Regions from separate parts of the Anoxybacillus sp. ST70 genome, predicted to be linked through region 3. Evidence: riboswitches for the same ligand, from Rfam matches in the RefSeq annotation. Region 3 holds a riboswitch; each other region holds the start of a gene.
The links. Region 3 has a riboswitch for S-adenosylmethionine ahead of metK (methionine adenosyltransferase). Riboswitches for the same ligand answer to the same signal wherever they lie in the genome.

Region 1 (5,527 bases), on a different contig from region 3:
AAGAAGGAAGGAAAGAGATTATTGTCCGATAGAAAAAGGTGATATAAAAATGATTACGTTAAAACATGTAACGAAACGTTTTTATGAAAAGAAAGTGCTTGATAATGTAACATTTCGGTTTGAAAATGGACGAACATATGTAATTAGTGGACAAAGTGGTTGTGGGAAAACAACGTTGTTGAATATTCTTGCAGGATATATAAATGTGGATGAAGGAAAAGTAGAAAAAAAAGAAAGTATAAAAATTGAATATCTTTTTCAAGATGACATGTTATTTTCTAAATTAACTGTAAAAGAGCACATGTATATAAAATATGTTGCTGTTTATAAACATAATCGATATTTTGAACAAAAATCAGTAGAAGCCCTAGCGCTATTCCGTATTGAGAATTTGATTGATCGGAAAATCGCTGTGTTATCTGGTGGTGAAAGGCGTCGTGTACAATTAGCCCTTTTATTTATGAATGACCCAGATGTCGTTTTGTTTGACGAACCTTTATCAAGGTTAGATCAACAAAATCAATACCTTATTGCAGAGATGATTTCAACTATTTTTACAAATAAATTATGTATTATCGTGACCCATGAGTGTGTAGAACTTTTTTCAAATGCTATTCGACTAGCAATGGCAGGAGGAAAATTACGTAATGGATAAAAAAATAAAAAAGCAAGTAGCGGAACTTATATTAAAAAAATCAAATTCATATTTAAAGATATCTATCGTGATGTTTCTGCTATCTCTTTTTCTAGTTTCGACATCGTTTCTTTTTCTATTCAAACAATATATACAAGTAGATGAAGATTTTATAAGCAATGAAAATGTGCGGATGATCGAAATTACAGGAAAAACTGAAGAGAATGATCACGCACGTTTACTAAAGTTTAATGACGAAAATGAAATTAGATCAGTTCTTTCTGAATATAAAGGCATACATATATATAAAATGTATCAATTGAACTTCGGTGTCCAAGATGAAAGAGGAAACACGTATTTTATTTATGCATTAGATGAAGAAGCTGCCCGTTTTTTAGGGGATTGCCCCTTAAATATTGGGTATGCTTGTTCAAAATCAAAGGAGTCAGAAATCAATCTAAAAATTCCTATTGTTCAGATGGAGGAGGGGGGACTGAGTAGTCGCTATATCTCTAATTTCCTTATAAAGAATAAACAGGGGATTATCGAAAAAAATCCTTTCGTTTTATATAGTGAAGATCAAAATATGTTAAGTAGTAGTGCATTATATGTTGGGAATCAAACATTTCAAAAAATAATCGAAACGTCCTTCCGTACAAATTGGATCGAGTTTAAAAGAGAATATGATAACAATAATCCTTTTGGTGTCCAAGCTTTAAAAAGTATGTACGTTTATGTAGATAAAATATCGGATATTGACCGCATCGCCGAAAACCTTGGACAGTACGGATATCACGTTCGCTATGTATTTAAAGCGTTCGATGATTTTACATTGTCAATGCGAAATACAGCTGTTATTGCTTCTTTACTATCGGGAGCGATCGTTCTTGTTGCAGCCTTATACCTTATTTTTTCTTTTCGGGCTTATTTGCAAATACAACAAAAAGATATGGGGATACTAAAACAATATGGATATAGTTCAGAGGAAGTTCACTCAATATATTCATATAATATTTCAACTGTTTTTAAAAAAGTAACTATTTTTATATTTATATACTCTATTTTTATCAGCATATGGCTTATTCCTGTTTACCACTTTCTATATGTTGCATATGTATTGGTCATTTTATTAATCATTATATTGGTAGTTTATCGCATCATTGTGAAAAATATTTTGCAGTCATATTGTTTTAAAAATATTATCGACTTATTAAAGCTAAGTAAGGAGTTTGAGTAAACGGTCAGTTAAGCTTTCTTGTTGTAACTGTAGTTGAGTACCTAAATCCGTGACAACCCATCTTTACAATGGATGCAAACCGTTGATACGATAAGGGAAAACGACGTTGATGATTCTTCATCAAGTAGGTGAATGCGATGAAAGATTTCCAGATTCGATTTGTATGGACAGATGAGGCGGTGACTCCAAGTGCGGTGCTTGCTCTTGTTGGCTACTTACTACATTAAAGAAAACTGGATAAACGAGTAAACCCGCTTCGGCTCCCAACCGTTCGTCGAGATGTGCACATTTCACATAGCGATGTCATTCGCTCGATGATCGGCTTGCCTGCCACAGGAAAAACGGATGTTGATCATATCGAAGCGTATCGTCAGGACGATATGTTTTCGACATCGCTGGGTATTCAGCACGTGCCTTCTTCCCAAACGTTAAGATAGCACCTCGATCAGCTCGCTTGTCTTTCAATGACCGAAACAATTCCTTTGGAGGAGTTCATGTGTCTGCTGATTCAACGACATGCCGCCTCGTCCCCTTGTTGGATCAAAGGGAGGACGACATGGCTCCAACTTGATGTAGATAGCTCTCCATTTGACAACTCCGACGAAAAAAGAAGGAGTGAGTCGAACGGATGAAGGATTTGATGGTTTTACGCCGTTGTTTGCGTATGCAGGGAAGGAAGGCTATATCGTTCATGCTGAGCTGCGTCCAAGAAAACAACATGTGCAAGACAACCTGTCTTCGTTTTTAACCACCGCCATCCGTCGAGCTCGTCCACTGGCCTCGTCTCGTCTGCTCACTCGCGTGAAACATCGCTGCATCAAGAATTTTTTGAAGTTAGGAGGAGCATAAGCAATGTATAAGTTAAAATAAAGAACTTCCGATTTTTATCTAAAACAGGCTAACATAGCATATCTCGGATGAGTAATCAATTAAATAAGAATTAAGATCTCTAAAATCCACGGTACTGATGTTCAACTAGCATTATGAGTAAATATACGATGTGAGGAGAAAAAGTAATGAAAATTAAATTTAAAAATTTGGTTTTAGCTACTACCCTAGCATTTGCTTTTACCTTGTCATTAGAGGGGTTTTTTGGATCGTTAATTACAACTGAAGCTAGTACTCTCCAGAAGCAAGTATATAAAGAGGGGAATGTAACAATTACAGTTACTCCTACAGTAGGGAGTTCAATAGCCGATTTAAGCAATTCAAAGTCAAAAATTACCCCACTTGATACTATCGTTCGAGGAAATAAAAAGACGAAAACAGTTCAGAGTATGTATGGTACGGTCACAATGACAGTTACTTATGATCGAAATCGAACAACTAAGACTTCTACGATTACGGGGATTTATTCTTTAGAAAACACCGACTCTTACTTGAAATTACTTGATAAATGGTATACTCCCAGTGTTGCACAAGCCGACTACTATGACTCATTTCATAAAGTTTATGTAACGATTAGAATTACAAAAGAAGAATGTGATTAATGTATTCACTCAGCCTGTAGCTATATAGATACAATCGAAAAGTTTACCCTCATTTTTTTGGACTGAAGGGGCTGATCGAAAACGTATTAGTGTTTTGGATCAGCCCTTTACGCTTTCGCGTAAGCGGTTGTTGCTCGGTCGCCCGACATTAGCAACATAATGATTCCTTATATTGAAGTCAAAAAATTTTTTATTGACATCGTCCTTCTTTCGATGATATACTCACATTCGTAGTTCAGCATCATTCTTGAATACATTAAAACGTTAACTGAATAAAGCGTTTAAAAGCGCTCTTATCAAGAGAGGTGGAGGGATGTGCCCGATGAAACCCGGCAACCGTCAGCGCTGCTGAAATGGTGCCAATTCACACAAAGCGTTTGCTTTGAGAGATAAGAGACAGAATGGATGATAACGCCTTTCTGTTCTCTTGAGCAGAAAGGCTTTTTTCATGGAAGGAAGGTGACAGCGACGTGATTACTTTATCAAACGTAACGAAAGTATACAGAGCGGCAAGCGGAAATGTGACTGCGGTCGATCATGTAAACTTGCATATTGCAGAAGGAGAAATTTTCGGCATCATCGGTTATAGCGGAGCGGGGAAAAGTTCGCTCATCCGATTGTTAAATGGGCTAGAAAAGCCGACAAGCGGTGAAGTGATTGTTGATGGAAAAGATATGGGGAAAATTAGTGGGAAACAATTACGACAAGCGCGTCAGCAAATCGGGATGATTTTCCAACATTTTAACTTACTTTGGTCGCGGACTGTACGTGAAAATATTGCTTTCCCGTTAGAAATTTCCGGTGTTCCGAAAGAGGAACGGATGAAGCGCGTCGATGAGCTTATTCAACTCGTCGGCTTGCAAGGAAGAGAAAATGCATACCCGTCGCAATTGAGCGGAGGGCAAAAACAGCGCGTCGGCATTGCGCGTGCGTTAGCGAACAACCCGAAAGTGTTGTTATGTGATGAAGCGACATCAGCGCTTGACCCACAAACGACGGACTCCATTTTAGATTTGCTCGTCGATATTAATAAACGTCTCGGTTTAACGATCGTGTTAATTACACACGAAATGCATGTTATTCGTAAAATTTGCGATCGCGTAGCGGTCATGGAAAACGGAAAAATTGTTGAAATGGGCGAAGTGCTTCATGTATTCCGTAAGCCAGAGCAACCGATTACGAAACGATTCGTCCAACAAGTGACGGAGCCGGAGGAAACGAAAGAAGCCATGTTGCATCTTCTCGAACGATATCCGAACGGCCAAGTTGTTCAGCTTACATTCGTCGGCGAAGCGGCTGAGCAACCGCTCATTACACAGCTTATTCGTCAATTTGATCTAAATGTGAATATTTTGCAAGGGAAAATTTCGCAAACGCATCACGGTTCATATGGGGTGTTATTCATTCATTTAGACGGTGCGAATGAAGAAATTGAGCGAGCACTCGCTTTTATTCGCCAGCAAGAAGTTGAAGTGGAGGTGTTGGCGAATGTGGAATGAACTATTTCCGAACGTCGTTTGGGATAAAATATGGGCGGCGACGATGGAAACATTGTATATGACAGCTATCTCTGTTATAGCAACGTTTGTGCTTGGCATTTTACTTGGTTTATTGCTGTTTTTAACGTCTAAGGGAAACATATGGGAAAATCGTCTCGTTAACGGTGCCATTGCGTCGTTCGTCAACATTTTCCGCTCGATTCCGTTTATTATTTTAATTATTTTGCTTATTCCGTTTACCAAACTTGTTGTTGGTACAATTCTTGGAGCAAACGCTGCGTTACCAGCTCTCATCATCGGTGCCGCACCGTTTTATGCGCGCATGGTAGAAATTGCGCTTCGTGAAATTGATAAAGGTGTCATTGAAGCAGCAAAAGCGATGGGGGCGACGACATCGACAATTATTTGGAAAGTGCTCCTCCCAGAAGCGCTTCCTGCACTTGTATCTGGAATTACAGTCACAGCGATTGCGCTCGTTGGATATACAGCGATGGCAGGAGTTGTTGGTGCTGGAGGGCTTGGAAATTTAGCGTATTTAGAAGGATTCCAACGCAACAATAACGATGTGACATTTGTTGCAACTGTGCTCATTTTAGTCATTGTCTTTATTATTCAGTTTATTGGTGACTTTGTCACTTCTAAAATAGATAAACGATAAAAAGGAGGA
Region 2 (5,527 bases), on a different contig from region 3:
ATGTTGTTGTCCTATCGAACACATTTTTCATTATACTTACCTTCTCTCACATTGTCAAATACTTTTTTAAAAAATTTTTTAGCCATTGCCTCGGCAATGGCTAATGGCGGATAAAGTCGATGTGAGTGCCTTGGAAAAAGCCGTCTTTATATTCGTATGTGATGATTAAACTGCCGATGTATTCCCCTTTTTTTCGTTCGAGAAGTAATACGGCTTTCAGCTTTTGTTTATCGAGCGCGTATTTTAAAAAGCGGTCGAATGTCGTTTTTCCCCCTTTTTGCCCTTCGTGCGCGTACGGAATGAACGCGCGAACGTGATCAATGATGATCTCTGTTCCTTCGTCTGTCTCTTTCATTTTCATGCTTTTTAAAACGACGGTGCGCGGATCTTCGACGATCATTTCTTCTATGCCGTTTTCGTGATGGGCAAATACGTGCACTTCATTTTTATACGTGCCGTTGCCGCGTGCTTTCACGAGAAAAACGACGACATCTTCCTTTCCATCGTCCATCACATCAACAGAATACAATTGCGGAGTTGCTTTCGGGTCATTGATATGTTCCCATTCTGGAAAAGCATACGTCGCTTTTCCGACGTGAAGCGTAAAATGACGCACCCAATCCCCATCTTCTTTGCCGCATAGTTGCACGTTTGCTTCCTCTAATTTTTTCGTACAAGCATGTCCATTGAACGAAAGCGCTGTCATAACCGATAATAACAATGATAAAAACATACGTATCCTCCATACTTTTTTCACTTATTATGAAAGAAAAACAGAAAAAATATGTATTGCCTTTCTTAAATAAGACATGGTATGATAATTAGAAAAACAAAAAAGGGGGCATGCACAATGAGACGTGTCACATTAACTGACATCTTCCTTCACCCCATCACTCAAAAATATGTAAAACGTTCAGGCGTCGCACACGCCATCGCTACCGCATATCATGCGTATCGCCTTGCCCTGCAATATGGAGTAAATGTCGATTTAGCGACAAAAGCGGCACTGCTTCATGATATTGGGCATTATGAATGGTACTCAAACGGAACGTGGGACTATGAAACATATAAACAAAACGACATTCATGCGATTAAAGGGGCGGAGCGAGCGCACAAATTGCTTATTCGACTCGGTGAACATCCTCAACATGCCAAAGAAATCGCCCTCGCCATTTTGCTTCATACCGATTCGTATCTTCCAGAAGGAGAGCTAAAACGAAAACCGCTTCAGACGATCGTTAAACTTGCCGATGAAGCAGATGAAGAACCAGGTGGCAAACATCACTATCGCCAAATCGATGACGAACTCGCTTTGAAAAAAATTCAACAACTCGATCGCATGGTCGAGCAACAACTACAACGCGATGCCCTCGACCAAATTAGCTAAGGCTAGGCATATGCCTAGCCTATACATATGATAACGCCTGTTCAAAGTCCGCAATTAAATCATCGATCGCCTCGAGTCCGACGCTTATGCGCAACAACCCGTCCGTAATGCCGCGACGAAGGCGTTCTGCTTTCGGCATCGCCGCATGCGACATTTTTGCCGGATAAGATAAAATCGACTCTACCGCTCCTAAACTAACCGCAAATACCGGAATGTGCGCATATTTCACAAACGTCCGCACCGCTTGTTCATTTTCCAATTCAAACGACAACACCGCCCCAAACCCACGCGCTTGATCGCGATGAATGACGTGCCCTTCGTGATGCGAAAGCCCCGGATAATATACGTGCGCCACTTTCGGATGACGATGTAAAAACTGCGCGAGCTGCATCGCTGAACGGGAAGCATAATCAAGCCGAACGTGAAGCGTTTTTAGCCCGCGCAGCACAAGCCACGCATCTTGCACGCCGAGCACCGCACCGAACGCATACTGCAACTTCCGAAGCTCTTTGGCTAGTCGCTCATCTTTCACAACCGCAAGTCCAGCGACGACATCGCTATGGCCGGCTAAAAATTTCGTCGCGCTATGGAGCACGACATCGACGCCGAGATCGAGCGGACGCTGCAATAAAGGTGTCGCGAACGTATTATCTAAAAACGTCAAACAACCGTGGGCTTTCGCAAGCTTCACAACCCCGCGAATGTCCGTAATTTTCAGCAGCGGATTTGACGGCGTTTCCATATAAATCACTTTCGTATTCGGACGAATATGGCGCGCTACGGCATCTAAATCGGTCATATCGACAAACGTATATTCAATGCCAAATCGGCTTAATACATCCGCGATGATGCGATACGTTCCGCCATATACGTCATCTGTAATTAACACATGATCCCCTTTTGACAACAACAAAAACGCCGTTGAAATCGCCGCCATGCCTGATGCGAACGCAAAGCCGCTCACTCCTCCTTCAAGCTCCGCGATCGTTTCTTCAAGCGCCTCGCGCGTTGGATTGCCTGTGCGGCTATAATCATATTTTCCAAACGTATCAAAATCAAACTGATGAAACGTCGACGCATGATGAATCGGGACGCTGACTGCCCCTGTTTGTGCATCCACTCGCCATTTATTGTGAAGCAATTGCGTTTGCCACTCCATTTGTTACACCTCTTTCATGCGTTGAAACGCTTGTGTTAAATCGGCAATTAAATCGTCATGGTGTTCAATGCCGACAGAAAAACGTAACAGTCGATTACATACGCCATTGGCAATGCGAACATCCTCTGGAATATCCATATGCGTTTGCGTCGCTGGATACGTAATAAAACTTTCGACACCGCCTAAACTTTCTGCAAACGTAATGAGCGTTAAACTGCGCAAAAACGGATTGACCCACTTTTCATCGCGCACGCGAAACGACAACATGCCTCCTCTTCCCGGATATAACACATCGGTGACGTCTTCGTGTTCACGTAAAAATTCGTAAATGGCTTTCGCATTTTGTTCGTGCTGACGCATGCGAAGAGCGAGCGTCTTCATGCCGCGAATTAACAGCCATGAGTCAAACGGAGACAGCACCGCTCCGATCGCGTTATGATACATCGCCAATTGCTCGCACAGCGCTTTTCCTTTTGCGACAATGAGCCCCGCAAGCACATCGTTATGCCCGCCTAAATATTTCGTCGCGCTATGAATGACGATATCTGCCCCTTTCGTGAGCGGCTTTTGTAACACAGGTGTGTAAAACGTATTATCGACAATAAGAAGCAGCTCATATTGTTTCGCAAACGCCGCAACCGCTTCGATATCCGCTTCTTGCATGAGCGGATTTGTCGGCGTTTCTAAAAAAATCGCTTTCGTTTTGTCCGTCACCTGTCCCTTTACCGCATCTACATCGCGAAAATCGACGTATGTAAACGACAGCCCGTATTTCTTCCACCCTTTTTCAAACAACCGATACGTCCCGCCATATAAATCGGCCGAAACGAGAAAATGATCGCCGCTTTCAAAAAGCGCAAACACCGTTTGAATCGCCGCCATGCCTGAACTACATGCAAACCCTTGATCCCCTTCCTCTAATTGCGCAATCGCCTCCTCGACGATATGTCTCGTCGGGTTTCCTGTCCGAATGTAATCGTACCCCGTCGACTGTCCGATCCCTTCATGACGATAAGCTGTTGAAAAATATACAGGTGGATTGACCGTTCCTGTCGTCGTCTCGCTTCGATTACCGATTTGCGCTAATACTGTTTCCACATGACTCATTCGCCCTCTCCCTTTCTCAAAAAAATAAAAGCCTTCTAAGAAGAAGGCTTTCTGTCCATAGACAAACGCTTCTTCTTATCTTCCGAATTGAACACCAATCCGCTGGATTTAGCACCTGACCACTTTCGGCTGGTTGCTGAAGGTTCATCGGGCCAGTCCCTCCCCTTCTCTTGATAAGAATGCACACGCATATTGAATTTTCTGATTTTTAACTAATGTACATGATTTTCAAAAAAAATGCAACTTTTTTCTTCACTAAAAGTTGCGCTTGATTTTTTCGCAACATGTCTCCCTCCCGCTTGTAAGGAAAAATCAGTGAATCAATGATTTTTGCAAATCCTTGTCTAGGGGAGCATATCGCTTGTCAAGCACATGTTGTGATGATGCACCCCTTTTTTATATAAAAAATAACAGATAAGTCTTATCTGATATAACGGAACGCATACTCATTCTTTAGCGAAAAAACAACATGTCTGAAACGATACACAAGGCAAAAGTAATAGAAATTTAGCCCAAATCTCCTTATATAGGAATATGACAAACCTTACTTTTTACAATAATGTGAATGATATCGAATTTCGGACTATAATCATGTAAAATATATCTTAAAATTATAATTACTAGGAGGTATTCCAATTAAAAAAATTCTTACTCTTACAATATTTCCGACTAATATTTTTGTATTCGGATTTTACGAGACTTTTCATATGAATGATTTTTATTATTTGATTGAAAACTAATTACTAAGGACGGAGAGCAATGGGATACTTTTCACTTGTAGCTATTATTATTTTTGCATTTTCACTATTTTTTCTTTTGAAATGTGCTTACCAGCTAAAAAAAAATAGCGATATACAAATTAAACAAAACGAACACATTATCCAATTACTAATAGAACAAAATCATAAAAAGAGATAATATCAATACTTCAAATTCTGCATTCAAATCATTACAGTTTCCTATGAACAAAATACACAGATCCAATAGAACCGACAACACTGTGTCAATAGCTTCTCGGTTTTGAAGTTGAGTACTCAAGGCAATTTTTGATGCACTTCACATTTTTTGTAGTTTGGCAGTGAAAAAGGGGACAAAAATTGTCCCCTATTTTCTTGCTGCAAGAGCATCGGCTTTTGTCGGATGGACGGTGCCGGCTGGATGTTGTGGCGGCGCATAAATGGAGTACAGCTTAAGCGGAACGTTCCCTATGTTGATCACATTATGCCACGTTCCTGCAGGCACAAAAATGGCAGAGCCATCCGTCACGCGTCTTTCAAACGTCAATTCGTTTTTCTTTTTGCCCATCCGCACAATCCCTTCTCCTTGTTCAATACGTAAAAATTGATCAACACCCCGATGCATTTCTAAACCGATATCCTCTCCGACACGAAGGCTCATCAATGTCACTTGCAAATGAGGTCCGGTCCATAACGTCGTACGGAACATGTTGTTTCGTTTCGTCGCTTCTTCTATTTGTACGACAAACGGGTTTGGTCCGTAATCTTTCGTATGTTCGCGCGGAAACGGATAAGGCATGATCGGATATGGATATACAGGCATATACACAACATTCGGATAGTAATACATGTTCTCACCTCTTTTTTTCATATTCATCGCCATGTTATGCACAACTGCCCGACTATGCGCCTCACATGCAAAAATCGACAAATAGAACGGATATATGTTAAGGTATGGAAAAAGGAGGCATGCCGATGTGGAACGAATTTAAGAAATTTGCTGTGCGGGGCAACGTCATCGACTTAGCTGTTGGGGTCATCATTGGTGGAGCATTTGGAAAAATCGTTTCTTCCCTCGTGAATGACATCATTATGCCACTTGTTGGTCTCATTTTAGGTGGCGTCGATTTTAGCGGA
Region 3 (5,527 bases):
GCCCCGACCGTTAACGCATGCATCATTGACTCGTGCAGCGCACGAAAATCGGTCGGATCAAGTGACGTGCTTCGATCGCATAAATTATCTAAGTAATCGCTAATCGTTTGATAAGCAACGATAAAACGAATGCATCGCTCCATCTCTTTTCCAGCAAGCAACGACAAAATCGCTCCTCCTTCACAATGAAACGTTTTTGTTGCGATGCTTGCTAACGCTTGTTTGCGCAATTCCTCGTTCGGAATCGCCTCCGCTCTTTTTTTCCAAATATCTAATTCGCGATGAACGATCGGAAAAACGCGACGATATACAGCCCGCATTAAACTAAAAGGATTTGTTGGAACGCTCAATAAGCTCACCTCTTTGCAATTGCAACGTTAAAAACGTATGGGCATATAAAAATACTTGTTCTCGCTCAAGTTCGTTAAAAATTTCATGATATAGTTTTGGCCACTCTTTATACACTTTTTCACTAACCATCAACTGATCAAACCATGATTTCACTGCACTTTTATCAACAATTTTGTCATCCCCCGCCTGCATAACGAGCATCGGAACATCTGGTAAGTGTTCAATTTTTTCATGAGCGATGCGAATGGCTTTGACTAACTCGCGATACCAACGAACAGATACTTTCGTCACATATAATGAATCGTTTTTGTCCATCTCTCGCACTTCTTCATTTCGGGTCGCCATCTCTACCGTTAATCCTGATGGAAATCGCTTTTTCGGATGAATGACATTTAAAATGCGTGAAGCGACCTCAAGTGCTTTCGACGGATAATGAACGAGCCCTAAACACGGGGACGATAAAATGACACCGCGAACAGGCAGTCGCTTTTCTTGCAATGTGCGAATGACGACAAGTCCTCCCATGCTATGACCGAGTAAAAAAATAGGCTGTTCATACACGCTTGCTTCATGCACCCAACTCGCGACCGCTTCTATATATTCGTCAAATGAATCAATATGCCCTCGTCGGCTACGCGATGTCGTTCCTTGTCCTGGTAAATCCCCTGCAACGACATGAAAACCGTGCATACGAAACATTTCAATGAGCCATTTATACCGACCGTGATGTTCGGCAGCACCGTGAACGATGACAATTGTGCCTTTTGCGTTTTCTCCTTCCCATTTCCACATAAACATCCCTCCTTTATATTTACGAATAGACGAAAAATTTGTACACTAAATATAACAAAATGAAACGAAAGGGACGAGCCAAATGATTTATCCATATAAAGAACATACACCAAACATTGCGTCTTCCGCTTTCATCGCCGATTACGTCACCATTACAGGTGATGTAACGATTGGAGAGGAAACGAGCATTTGGTTTAACACCGTCATTCGCGGAGATGTCGCACCAACGATCATCGGCAACCGTGTAAACATTCAAGACAATTGTGTCCTTCACCAAAGCCCAAACAATCCACTGATCATTGAAGATGATGTGACCGTCGGCCATCAAGTTATTTTACATAGTGCGATCGTAAGAAAAGAGGCTCTCGTCGGTATGGGTTCTATCGTTTTAGACGGTGCTGAAATTGGTGAAGGGGCTTTTATCGGTGCCGGCAGTCTTGTGCCTCAAGGAAAGAAAATCCCTCCTCGCACACTTGCGTTCGGACGCCCCGCAAAAGTAATTCGAGAATTAACCGAAGAAGATGAGCGTGAAATGGCACGAATTCGCCGCGAATATGTCGAAAAAGGACAATATTATAAGTCGCTTCAATTAAACAAACCACGCAATAAATAAGCGTGGTATTTTTACATTGTTTTATTATTGACTTAACATATATATTTTATCATAAATTCAGGGGGATTTGCTTATGTTGCGAAAATGGTACGATTGGGAGTGCAAGTTGTTTTACAGCATTAATCGTTATTTTGATCGGAAGTGGCTTAACGCGTATTTTCGCTCGATTACGCACATTGGAGGAGCGACATGCTCGATTACAACCGTATTGCTAGCCATTTGGTTGCTACGTGACGAATGGCAGGATGCTGCTATCGCGAGCGCGGTCGCATTGGCACTTAGTCATATTCCTGTCGCAATGATGAAAAAAATGTACCCACGCAAACGACCGTATATTTCACTTCATGACACAAAAGTAACAAAAAATCCGTTAACTGATCATTCATTTCCATCCGGACATACAACCGCAATATTTTCTGTCATCATTCCATTTTTACTATACGCTCCGGCATTAACGATTTGGCTCTTGCCCATCGCGTGTAGCGTCGCGATTTCGCGCATTTATTTAGGACTTCATTATCCATCTGATGTGCTTGCTGGCTGTATGCTCGGTACATTAGTTGGCATCGCTTCATTTTCTGTTCTTACTTAAAAAACAAGAAAGGAGAGCTACATCTTGTAACTCTCCCTTTTTTCCTTACTTCGCCAACTGTAACGCTTGTTGTTTTAACACTTCTGCTTTATCTGTACGTTCCCAAGGAAGATCAATATCTGTGCGGCCAAAGTGACCGTAAGCAGCTGTCTGTTTGTAAATCGGGCGACGAAGATCAAGCATTTTAATAATGCCCGCTGGGCGAAGATCAAAGTTGTTGCGCACCACTTCAATTAATACATCTTCAGATACTTTGCCTGTGCCGAACGTATCAATTGAAATCGATACAGGTTTTGCAACACCGATCGCATACGCTAACTGCACTTCGCATTTATCGGCAAGACCCGCTGCAACAATGTTTTTCGCTACGTAACGTGCCGCATACGCTGCTGAGCGGTCTACTTTCGTTGGATCTTTTCCTGAGAATGCCCCGCCGCCGTGACGTGCATAACCACCGTATGTGTCAACGATAATTTTACGTCCTGTCAACCCTGCGTCACCTTGTGGACCACCGATGACGAAACGTCCTGTTGGGTTGATAAAATATTTTGTGTTTTCATCGATCAATTCTGCCGGAACGACAGGTTTAATGACATGTTCTTTAATGTTGCGCACAATTTGATCTCGTGTAATTTCTGGATGATGTTGTGTAGAAACAACGATCGTATCGATACGTACAGGTTTGCCGTTTTCATCGTACTCCACAGTCACTTGCGTTTTTCCGTCTGGACGTAAGTACGGTAAAATGTCTTCTTTACGCACTTCTGCTAAACGGCGTGCAAGCTTATGTGCAAGAGAAATTGGTAGCGGCATAAGTTCTTTCGTTTCGTTGCACGCGAAGCCAAACATTAATCCTTGGTCACCTGCACCGATCGCTTCGATTTCTTCATCTGTCATTTGTCCTTCGCGAGCTTCTAACGCTTTGTCAACACCCATCGCGATATCTGGCGACTGTTCATCAATTGACGTCAATACTGCGCACGTATCTGCATCAAAGCCATATTTTGCGCGCGTATAGCCAATTTCACGAATTGTTTCACGAACAATTTTCGGAATATCTACATATGTAGATGTTGTAATTTCTCCACTCACTAACACAAGTCCTGTTGTTACACTCGTTTCGCACGCCACACGCGCATTCGGATCATTCGCTAAAATCGCATCTAAAATCGCATCGGAAATTTGGTCACAAATTTTATCCGGATGCCCTTCCGTTACAGATTCAGATGTAAACAGACGACGTTTAGGCATTCAAACATTCCTCCTCAGTATAGTGACAAATGATACGGTACTCATCCCTCTTATTATGGTCTATCGTGAAAAAAACCTTTCCCTCAGAGGAAAGGTTTTTGCATTTGTCTGCGCCTTTCACTCTTATCGTTCAAGGGCGTTCCCTTGCCACAGGTTAGCACCTTTTCACGTATGTGACGGTTGCTGGGTTTCATCGGGCCTGTCTCCCTCCACCAACTCGGGATAAGAGTATCCGTTCATTTCAGCATCATATCACATCGGTACAGAGCAAGTCAACGTTTTTTCTCCTGTCATAGTCTCGAAAATAAATTCAAGAAAAATACACGAATTAGTATGGACTATTTATTAAAATGTGTTATACTTTTTACATAAAGATAAATCAAACAAAGGTAGGTTTTGTCCAATGAATTCCATTGAACTGACAAACAAATTATCAACACTCTTACAAAGGGATGGGGTTTTTCATAACTTATCTGTACCGCGATTAGTAGAAAAAGTATTAACTCGCAAAGAAGGCGTCCTCACTTCGTCAGGTGCAGTTTGTGCAACAACTGGAAAATATACAGGTCGTTCTCCAAAAGATAAATATATTGTGGAAGAACCATCTGTGAAACATAAAATTGATTGGGGAACTGTCAATCAACCAATTTCTGAAGAAGTATTTGATAAACTGTACAACAAAGTGATCGATTATTTAATGACGAAAGAAGAAATATTTGTATTCAACGGCTTTGCTGGAGCGGATCCAGCTTATCGCTTGCCAATTCAAGTTGTCAATGAATTTGCTTGGCATAACTTATTTGCCCATCAATTGTTCATTCGTCCAACAACAGAAGAATTACAAACGCATGAACCACAATTTACGGTCATTTCTGCACCGACATTTAAAGCAGATCCAGCTGTTGACGGCACACGTTCAGAAACGTTTATTATCATCTCATTTGAACGTCGTACCGTGCTGATTGGTGGAACAGAATATGCAGGGGAAATGAAAAAATCGATTTTCTCTGTGATGAACTTTTTGTTGCCAGAACAAGGAATTTTTCCAATGCACTGCTCAGCAAACGTAGGTCAAGAAGGAGATGTCGCGCTCTTTTTCGGTTTATCAGGTACAGGGAAAACAACGCTTTCTGCCGATCCAAACCGTCGCCTAATTGGCGATGACGAGCACGGTTGGTCAAATAACGGCGTGTTCAACATTGAAGGCGGATGTTATGCGAAATGCATTAACTTATCACGCGAAAAAGAACCACAAATTTTCGATGCGATTCGCTTCGGTTCCGTATTAGAAAACGTCATGATTGATCCAGACACACGCATACCAAACTATGACGATGCAACGTTGACGGAAAATACGCGCGCAGCATATCCGCTTGAAGCAATGGATAATATCGTTCAACCGAGCATTGCAGGTCATCCGCATACGATTGTCTTTTTAACAGCTGATGCGTTTGGTGTATTGCCTCCAATTAGCAAATTAACGAAAGAACAAGCGATGTATCATTTCTTAAGCGGCTATACAAGCAAGTTAGCGGGAACAGAACGCGGAATTACCGCACCTGAAGCAACGTTTTCGACATGCTTTGGATCACCGTTTTTACCGCTTCCTGCAACACGCTATGCAGATATGCTCGGGCAAAAAATTGACGCTCACGGCGTTCAAGTATTTTTAGTCAATACCGGTTGGACGGGAGGCGGATACGGTGTTGGTGAACGAATGAAGCTATCTTATACGCGTGCGATGGTGAAAGCGGCGTTAGAAGGCGAATTAAACAACGTAGAAACCGTTCAAGACCCGATTTTCGGTCTGCATATTCCGCTTCACGTCCCAGGTGTACCGGACGAAGTATTACTGCCAAAAAGCACATGGGCAGATCAAGAAGCATATGACCAAAAAGCAAAAGAACTTGCGGCGAAGTTCCGTGAAA

Region 1: another riboswitch for S-adenosylmethionine. It lies ahead of K1I43_RS09105 (methionine ABC transporter ATP-binding protein); the one in region 3 lies ahead of metK (methionine adenosyltransferase).
Region 2: another riboswitch for S-adenosylmethionine. It lies ahead of K1I43_RS02325 (methionine biosynthesis PLP-dependent protein); the one in region 3 lies ahead of metK (methionine adenosyltransferase).

The regions. Positions count from the first base shown of each region.
Region 1 covers NZ_JAHZOF010000005.1:189,512-195,038, forward strand. The annotation lists gene K1I43_RS09080 (hypothetical protein) at 1-32, shown strand, start outside; gene K1I43_RS09085 (ABC transporter ATP-binding protein) at 50-655, shown strand; gene K1I43_RS09090 (hypothetical protein) at 648-1,871, shown strand; partial or broken gene K1I43_RS09095 (transposase family protein) at 2,009-2,675, shown strand; gene K1I43_RS09100 (hypothetical protein) at 2,888-3,361, shown strand; SAM riboswitch class I at 3,652-3,757, shown strand; gene K1I43_RS09105 (methionine ABC transporter ATP-binding protein) at 3,832-4,860, shown strand; gene K1I43_RS09110 (methionine ABC transporter permease) at 4,850-5,518, shown strand.
Region 2 covers NZ_JAHZOF010000001.1:447,268-452,794, forward strand. The annotation lists gene K1I43_RS02310 (hypothetical protein) at 101-733, opposite strand; gene K1I43_RS02315 (HD domain-containing protein) at 851-1,387, shown strand; gene metC (cystathionine beta-lyase) at 1,407-2,546, opposite strand; gene K1I43_RS02325 (methionine biosynthesis PLP-dependent protein) at 2,550-3,653, opposite strand; SAM riboswitch class I at 3,726-3,833, opposite strand; gene K1I43_RS02330 (cupin domain-containing protein) at 4,758-5,240, opposite strand; gene mscL (large conductance mechanosensitive channel protein MscL) at 5,366-5,527, shown strand, end outside.
Region 3 covers NZ_JAHZOF010000002.1:10,960-16,486, reverse strand. The annotation lists gene K1I43_RS03265 (tetraprenyl-beta-curcumene synthase family protein) at 1-350, opposite strand, end outside; gene K1I43_RS03260 (alpha/beta hydrolase) at 325-1,143, opposite strand; gene K1I43_RS03255 (gamma carbonic anhydrase) at 1,226-1,756, shown strand; gene K1I43_RS03250 (phosphatase PAP2 family protein) at 1,830-2,348, shown strand; gene metK (methionine adenosyltransferase) at 2,394-3,599, opposite strand; SAM riboswitch class I at 3,720-3,828, opposite strand; gene pckA (phosphoenolpyruvate carboxykinase (ATP)) at 4,003-5,527, shown strand, end outside.